DNA from 2 places in the Chryseobacterium pyrolae genome. Region 2 is predicted to be linked to the other one. Evidence: riboswitches for the same ligand, from Rfam matches in the RefSeq annotation. Region 2 holds a riboswitch; the other holds the start of a gene.

Region 1 (4,431 bases), on a different contig from region 2:
GCTCAAAGTGTTGTTCGTGGAGTAGACAGAGCCCTTGTAGTAGCAGACCTTCCTTTCGGAACCTACCAGAGTAATCCTGAGAAGGCATTGGAGTCTGCGGTTAGAATGATGAAGGAAGGAGGTGCTCATGCTGTAAAAATCGAAGGTGGTAAAGAAATCTCAAAATCTATTAAGAAAATTATCAATGCCGGAATTCCTGTGATGGGACATTTGGGTTTAACGCCCCAGTCTATCTACAAATTCGGAACCTATAAAGTAAGGGCTAAAGAAGAAGCTGAAGCAGAAAAACTGATCAGCGATGCGCAGCTTTTGGAAGAATTGGGATGTTTTTCTATAGTTTTAGAGAAAATACCAGCTGATTTAGCCAAAAAAGTATCAGAAAGCATTACGATTCCGACCATCGGAATCGGAGCTGGAGCTGACTGTGACGGACAGGTTCTTGTGTACCACGATATGGTTGGAATGAACAAAGGTTTCAGTCCGAAGTTCTTGAGAAGATATCTTGATCTCTATACAGAAATTACAGGGGCGGTTGCTCAGTATGTAAAAGACGTGAAAAGTGTTGAATTTCCTAACGAAAATGAAAGCTACTAATCGATGATGAACCAACAACAATCACTTCAGGGAATTTTATCAATCGCAGCAATTATATGCATGGCGGTAGGCTGGTTTAATTTATTCTCTCCGGAGATCAACGAGCTTCTCTCCAGAAAAGTTTTTTATGTATTGATAGGAGCGAGTTTCTTCGTTCAGGCACCATCGCTTCCCAATAAAAATTTTATGTACGGGATGTATGCGGCAGCGGCACTTTGTGTAATCGGCGCATTTTTACCGGCAGATTCTAAACTTTCAATGCTTAAAACAATCGGTCTTCTTGGAGGAATTGTTATTTCTTTTACTAACAGACCAAGGCGTTCGTAATGTATGAAAGAGCAGATTGTATATGAAGACAACCATCTTTTGGTGGTTAACAAAAAAGTAGGACAGCTTGTTCAGGGTGATAAAACCGGTGATGAATCTTTACTGGAGTCCATTAAGAATTTTATAAAGAAAAGAGATGACAAACCGGGAAATGTTTTTCTCGGTTTGGTTCATCGTATAGACCGCCCAACTTCGGGTCTGGTCATTTATGCCAAAACGTCCAAGGCACTTTCCCGTCTTACACAGATGGTCAAAAACAGGGAAGTCAAAAAAACCTATTGGGCTGTGGTGGGAAAAGAAATGCTTCCTCAGAGCCAGCGGCTTGTTCATTATTTGAAGAAGAACGAAAAGAATAATAAAGCGAGTGTCTTTACAAAAGTAACAGAGGGTGCCAAAGAAGCGATTCTCACCTATCATATTATCAAGACATTAGATAATTATATGTTGCTTGAGATTGATCTGGAAACCGGAAGACATCATCAGATCCGTGCCCAGCTCTCGAAAACAGGAATTCCAATAAAAGGAGATCTTAAATACGGAGCACCCCGTTCAAATCCGGACGGTGGTATTAATCTTCATGCAAGAAAGCTGGAGTTTATTCATCCGGTTACTAAAGAAGAAATAGAAATTATAGCTCCTGTCCCACAGAACGATGCCATCTGGCGAGCTTGTGAAGAATAAAAATTAGCTGTATTTAAGGTTTAATCTTTGTTTTGCAAGCCAATTTTTTAATACAGAAAGCTTTTAAAAGTAATAGGAGATCATTTCAATTCTGAAATGGTCTTTTTTATTTTAAGCAAAACTTAGATTTTGCCTGTTCTCAAAAAATACCTACCTTCGTCACAACTTTAGGGGTGTCTGCCAATAGGCAGACTGAGACTTTACCCTTTGAACCTGATCTGGATTATACCAGCGTAGGGAAAAGTAAATGACTTTTGCTGTACATTCTATTGTGCAATAATGGCCATTCCTAAAGTATATATAAAATAATTAGGAATGGAACTTACAATCAACCACACGACGAAAACATTTGAAGTACTTCCCGAAAATCTGGAAGAACTGATGGCTATGGAAATACCCGGAAAGAAAAAAGGGATAGCCGTAGCCGTGAACAACCGTATTATTCCACTGTCTGCCTGGACAGAAACCCTCCTTAAAGACAAAGATTTAGTTTTAATCATTACTGCCACTCAGGGCGGATAATTCTCATTTAATAATACAAAAACTTATGGCTCATTCAATCACATGTTCGCCATTTCCGAACGCCAGGAAAATTTATGTTGAAGGAAAAATACATCCTATCAGCGTAGCAATGCGGGAAATTCATCTCAGTCCGACACGTCTTACCAATGGAACACTGGAAGAAAATTCTCCGGTAACCATTTATGATACTTCGGGCCCCTATACAGATGAAAATGCATCAATTGACATTATGAAGGGGCTTCCAAGAATCCGGGAGCAATGGATTCTGGACAGGAAGGATGTAGATATCCTGGAGGGAATCACTTCAGAATATGGAAAAGCACGTCTTGCAGATTCCCGGCTTGATGAACTGCGTTTCGGGTATGATCACAAACCGAAGGTCGCTAAAGACGGATTTGAACTTACCCAGCTTTACTATGCAAAACAGGGAATCATTACCCCCGAAATGGAATATGTAGCCATCAGGGAAAACCAGCGTATTGAACAACTGGATACGGTTCCCAAAGAAATGGCATTGCAACATCCGGGAAACAGTTTTGGTGCCAACACTCCAAAAGGAAAGATCAGTCCGGAATTCGTCAGAGATGAAATTGCAGCCGGAAGAGCAATTATCCCTAATAATATCAACCATCCGGAGAGTGAACCGATGATCATCGGACGTAATTTCCTGGTTAAAATTAATGCTAATATTGGTAACAGTGCTGTTTCCTCAAGCATTGATGAAGAAGTGGAAAAAGCAGTCTGGGCCTGCCGCTGGGGAGCAGATACCATCATGGATCTTTCCACAGGAAAAAACATCCACGAAACCAGAGAATGGATCATCAGAAACAGCCCGGTTCCTATTGGGACAGTTCCTATTTATCAGGCTCTGGAAAAAGTAAAAGGAGTCCCCGAAGATTTGACGTGGGAAGTTTTTAAGGATACCCTGATCGAACAGGCAGAACAGGGAGTATCCTATTTTACGATTCATGCAGGAGTATTATTAAGATATATTCATCTGACCGCGAAAAGAGTGACGGGAATTGTTTCCAGAGGCGGCTCCATCATGGCAAAATGGTGTCTTTACCATCATAAAGAAAACTTTTTGTATACCCATTTCGAAGAGATCTGTGAGATCATGAAGAAATATGATGTTGCCTTTTCTTTGGGAGACGGACTTCGACCGGGTTCTATCGCCGATGCAAACGATGCTGCCCAATTTGCAGAACTTGAAACTTTGGGTGAACTGACCAAGATCGCATGGAAACATAACGTACAGGTGATGGTGGAAGGGCCGGGTCATGTACCCATGCATATGATCAAAGAAAATATGGAGAAGCAACTGGAAGAATGTCATGAAGCCCCGTTTTATACTTTAGGTCCATTGACAACGGATATTGCGCCAGGTTATGATCATATTACTTCAGGAATTGGAGCGGCTATGATCGGCTGGTTCGGATGTGCAATGCTTTGCTATGTAACCCCGAAAGAACATTTGGGTCTTCCCAACAAGGAAGATGTAAAAATGGGAGTAATTACTTACAAACTAGCCGCACATGCTGCAGATTTGGCAAAAGGTCATCCAGGTGCTCAGTACAGAGACAATGCATTAAGTAAAGCTAGATTTGAGTTCAGATGGGAAGATCAGTTCAATCTTTCATTGGATCCCGATACGGCAAGAGCCTATCATGACGAAACTTTACCAGCGGAAGGAGCTAAGATTGCCCATTTTTGTTCCATGTGCGGCCCGAAATTCTGTTCCATGAAAATTACCCAGGAAATCAGAGATTCTGCAGAAAAAGGGATGCTGGATAAATCACAGGAATTTATTGAAAAAGGAAAAGAAATCTATATATGATTTTTGTGATCACTCCCGAAGCTCCTGTTCAAAATGAGACGGAAATAATCAATCAGATGTTTCACGAAGGATTGGATTTGCTGCATATCAGGAAACCTTTGACCAATAAAGCAGAAATGAAAAGTTTTCTGGATGGTATTGATGAGGAATTTTATTCTCAATTGGTACTGCATGGACATGATGATCTGGGTAAAGAATATCCTGTTTCACGTCTTCATTTCAGGGAAGCAGATAGGCTAACCGAAGGTTTTAAATCTTATGCAAACGAATATATTATTTCAACATCAGTGCATGATATCGAAGTATTTAATGCTTTGGGAAAAGAATGGGAATATGCATTGGTAAGTCCTTTTTTTCCAAGTATTTCTAAAAAAGGCTATGGTAAGCAATCTACTGTGATGGAAGATATCAAATACAGAAATAATCCGGATGTCAAGTTGATTGCTTTGGGTGGAATTAATGAAGATAAT
Region 2 (4,431 bases):
CACAATACGATATTAAATTATAAATCAACACCATACATAATAAAAACAAACTGTAAAACACAAATTTGCTAAATTAGTATACATATCATCATTTTTTATGTCTAAAATAATTAACTTGGCTTTTGTTTAAATTATTCTTAACAAAATATCCAATATTTTTAATTATTCATTCTTAAAAAACAAATGGTATGGATTTTCTGAATAACACCAATGCACTCACTCTGATATTTGTATCGGTACTGATCTTTGCGATCGCTTACCGTTTTTATGGTATTTTTATTGCCAATAAAGTACTCCGGCTTAACGATCAAAATACAACCCCTGCCGTAGAATTTGCAGACGGAAAAGATTATGTAGCCACCAACAAAAATGTTCTTTTTGGGCATCATTTTGCTGCCATTGCCGCAGCCGGGCCACTAGTTGGACCCGTTCTGGCTGCCCAGTTTGGGTATCTTCCCGGCGCATTATGGATCCTTATCGGATGTGTATTGGGTGGCGGTGTTCATGATATGGTGGTTTTATTCGCTTCTGTACGACATAAAGGACAAAGTCTCGCTACTATTGCTTCTAAAGAAATTGGGAAAACGACAGGAACGGTTGCCGGTTTTGCTATATTATTCATTCTGATTCTTACATTGGCCGGCTTATCACTTGCCTGTATCAATGCAATGCATGAGGCTTCCTGGTCTCTTTTTACTGTTGTGATCACAATGCCAATTGCAGTGATCATGGGATTGATCATGAGATACAGAAAAAACAGTGTGCTTTTCGCCAGTATTTTGGGAGGTATACTTTTAATAGCAGGAATCATCGGGGGACATAGTTTAATGCAAAACGAAACGATGAATAACCTGTTTACATGGGATATAAAAACCATTTCGATTGCTATCCCATTGTATGGTTTTCTGGCTTCTGTGCTTCCTGTTTGGCTGCTTCTTGTACCGAGAGATTATCTTTCAACCTATCTGAAAATAGGAACGATCATTATGCTTGCTGTGGGTGTGATTGTCATTCATCCAACGATCCAGATGCCTGCCCTTACAGAATTCGTGAATGGTGGAGGACCTGTTATCGGTGGGCCTGTACTTCCTTTTATTTTTATCGTGATTGCCTGTGGAGCGATTTCAGGGTTTCACGCAGTCATTGCAACCGGAACAACGCCGAAGATGCTTAACAAAGAAAAAGAGATCCTTTTTGTGGGTTATGGGGCGATGCTCGTGGAAGGTTTTGTCGCTTTAATGGCTTTGATCGCAGCATGTACCTTAATGCCTGGTGATTATTTTGCCATCAATACGCCGAAGGAATCTTATGACGCGTTCCTGGCAGCCCATCCTGCTCTGCACGGGGTAGACATCGATTATTATTCACAAAAAATAGGCATTGAGCTTCACGGAAGAACAGGTGGAGCGGTGTCCTTAGCGGTGGGAATGGCCCATATTTTCAATAAAATCCCGTACATGGATCAATTGACTGCTTACTGGTATAATTTCGCCATCATGTTTGAAGCGGTGTTCATTCTTACTGCCATTGATGCCGGAACAAGAGTAGGCCGTTTCTTCTTACAGGAAATGCTGGGATCCGTTATTCCAAAGTTCAATGATAAAAACTGGATTCCCGGAATTATTATCAGCAGTCTCTTATTTACCTTTGCTTGGGGATATTTGGTATTTACTGGTAATGTAAGCAGTATCTGGCCATTATTTGGAATCAGTAATCAATTATTGGCAGCCTGCGGACTTATTGTCTGTACCACGATGCTGATCCGGATGAACAGGGGGAAATATGCATTATGCTCAGCAATTCCAGGAGTTTTTATGGCTGGAATCACCTTTTGGGCGGGTTATATCCAGGTCACTGCAATTTATCTTCCTAAAGAACAGTATCTGCTGGCAGCGTTAGCCGTAACAGCTATGGTTCTGATGTTGATTGTATTTATAGGAGCTTTTATAAAGTGGTATCAGCTCTTGCAGATCAAAACCACAGTAACAGATTATTACGGAGAACCTGTGAAAGAGCTTGTAGAAAGATAATCCTCGTGAGTTTTTGCCTGCTCTGATAATTTTTATACATTTGTTTTGCTTTAGGGGTATTCTGAAAAGAATTGAGAGAGTCCCTTTGAACCTGATACGGCTAACACCGACGTAGGGAAAAGCAAAATGACATTGTTCACAGTGTACTTTTTGTTTTGGATTTTTTCCTGAAGCTATTTTTATTTTAAATGATAATAATGGAAAAAATTCTTTGGGAACTGGTACAGCTTGTCAGACAGAAATCTCCTCTTGTTCATAATATCACCAATTATGTGGTGATGAACAATACAGCCAATGCTCTTTTGGCTGCAGGAGCCTCTCCTATTATGGCGCATGCAAAATCTGAAATTCAGGAAATGATTGGCATTTCTCATTCGGTGGTTATTAATATAGGCACTTTGGATGAATATTGGTCAGAATCTATGGTCCTGGCAGCTAAAACAGCCCATTCAACCGGGAAGCCGTGGGTTTTAGATCCTGTAGGTGCCGGAGCTACTTCTTTCCGAGATGAAGTTTTAAATCAGCTTTTACAATACCAACCTACCGTTATCAGAGGAAACGCTTCTGAAATTATTGCGTTGGCCAAAGCCAACACGACCGCTACCAAAGGAGTAGACAGCACTGCGCAAAGTAACGAAGCTATTGATGCTGCCCGCAGTCTTGTGAGCCAATACGGCACCATTGTCTGTATTTCCGGTGAAACAGATATTATTCTCAATAACCAACAGGAAATTTTCATTAAAAACGGGCATCCGCTCATGACTAAAATTACAGGCTTGGGGTGTTCTGCTACAGCATTAATTGGTGCGTTTATAGGAATTACAGAAGATAAAGTACTGGCCGTAGCTGCTGCCATGGCGTTAATTGGTATCGCTGGGGAAATAGCCGCTGAAGAAAGCAAAGGCCCGGGAAGTCTTCAGATCAACCTCATCGATAAACTGTACAATATTACTGAACAGGAATTCTTCAACCGTTTAAATATAGAGCGAAAATGAGTTTAAATCCTTTTCCCTATCAACTTTATCTGGTCATTTCCGAAGCTGATTGTGTTGGAAGAAATTTTCTCCAGGTTGCCGAACAGGCTATCCTTGGCGGAGTCGATGTGATCCAGCTGAGAGAGAAAAACAGCAGTACGGATTCGTTTCTTGCAAAAGCCCGGCAACTTATTGAATTGACAGAAAAGCATTCTATTCCACTGATCATTAACGATAATACAGAGGTTGCCGAAAAGGTAAATGCAGCAGGCATTCACGTTGGGAACAGCGACGCTTCGCCTGTTTACCTAAGACAGCAGTCTCTTTTCAGTCAAAAAATCATTGGCTATTCGATTGAATATCTTTTCCAGCTTGATAATGAACAGACGGCAGTATCCGATTACCTTGGAATAAGCCCTGTTTTCAGAACAGATACCAAAACGGATACGATAACAGAATGGGGGTTGGAAGGAATCACAAAGATCAGACAGCTTACAGCAAAACCTTTGGTAGCTATCGGCCATATTCATCTGGGAAATGCAAGAGAGGTGATGAACGCAGGGGCAAACTGTCTTGCCGTAGTTTCTGCTATTTGCAGTGCCAAAGATCCTCAAAAAGCGGCCTATCAATTAAAAAATGAAATTTTAAAATGAAAAAATACACCTATCCATCGGTATTAACGATCGCCGGATTTGACGGAAGCGGCGGCGCAGGTATCCAGGCTGATATTAAAACGGCTTCTGCTTTAGGCTGTTTTTCGACATCGGTATTAACTGCTTTACCTGTACAGAATACGCAGGGCGTAAGAAAAATATATCCGATTCCTGTGGAAGCCGTAGCGGATCAGATCGAAGCTATTCTGGATGATATTTTTCCGGATGCTATCAAAATCGGGATGGTTCATACTCCAAAGCTGGTCGAAACCATTGTTTCAACCTTGGGCAAATACAAAAAAATACCGCTTGTATTTGATCCTGTCATGGTCGCGACAAGTGGTCACCGACTGATAGAAGATGACACGATAGCCGCCATCACGGAACAACTTTTCTCCATCGCTGATGTGATTACCCCTAATATGGATGAAGCAGCTATTTTAGCAAAGATGAAAGTAGAAACTCTTGAAGATCTTCACGCTGCAGGAAAAGAAATAAAAAAACTGGGCTGCAAAAGTATTCTTCTGAAAGGTGGGCATCAGGAAACCTCAACCATCACCTCCTTATTTTATGACGAAAATGAGAAATTTCATTCCTTCGAGACGGTAAAATTTAACACCAACAATACCCACGGCTCCGGCTGCACGCTTTCATCAGCTATTGCCGCCTATCTGGCTCAGGGGAAGACTTTATATGATTCTGTTTCTTTGGGGCAAGACTATGTGTATCAAGCCATAGAAAACGGTAAAGACGTACAAACAGGACACGGAAACG

Evidence for each region. Region 2 has a riboswitch for thiamine pyrophosphate ahead of thiM (hydroxyethylthiazole kinase). Riboswitches for the same ligand answer to the same signal wherever they lie in the genome.
Region 1: it holds a riboswitch for thiamine pyrophosphate, as region 2 does, so the genes downstream of both, thiS (sulfur carrier protein ThiS) here and thiM (hydroxyethylthiazole kinase) in region 2, are expected to answer to the same signal.

The regions. Positions count from the first base shown of each region.
Region 1 is NZ_JANZQH010000005.1:125,570-130,000, reverse strand. It holds gene panB (3-methyl-2-oxobutanoate hydroxymethyltransferase) at 1-594, shown strand, start outside; gene NZD88_RS12090 (hypothetical protein) at 598-921, shown strand; gene NZD88_RS12085 (RluA family pseudouridine synthase) at 925-1,602, shown strand; TPP riboswitch at 1,762-1,859, shown strand; gene thiS (sulfur carrier protein ThiS) at 1,918-2,124, shown strand; gene thiC (phosphomethylpyrimidine synthase ThiC) at 2,150-3,961, shown strand; gene NZD88_RS12070 (thiamine phosphate synthase) at 3,958-4,431, shown strand, end outside.
Region 2 is NZ_JANZQH010000002.1:446,375-450,805, forward strand. It holds gene NZD88_RS05380 (carbon starvation CstA family protein) at 189-2,030, shown strand; TPP riboswitch at 2,073-2,165, shown strand; gene thiM (hydroxyethylthiazole kinase) at 2,228-3,025, shown strand; gene thiE (thiamine phosphate synthase) at 3,022-3,657, shown strand; gene thiD (bifunctional hydroxymethylpyrimidine kinase/phosphomethylpyrimidine kinase) at 3,654-4,431, shown strand, end outside.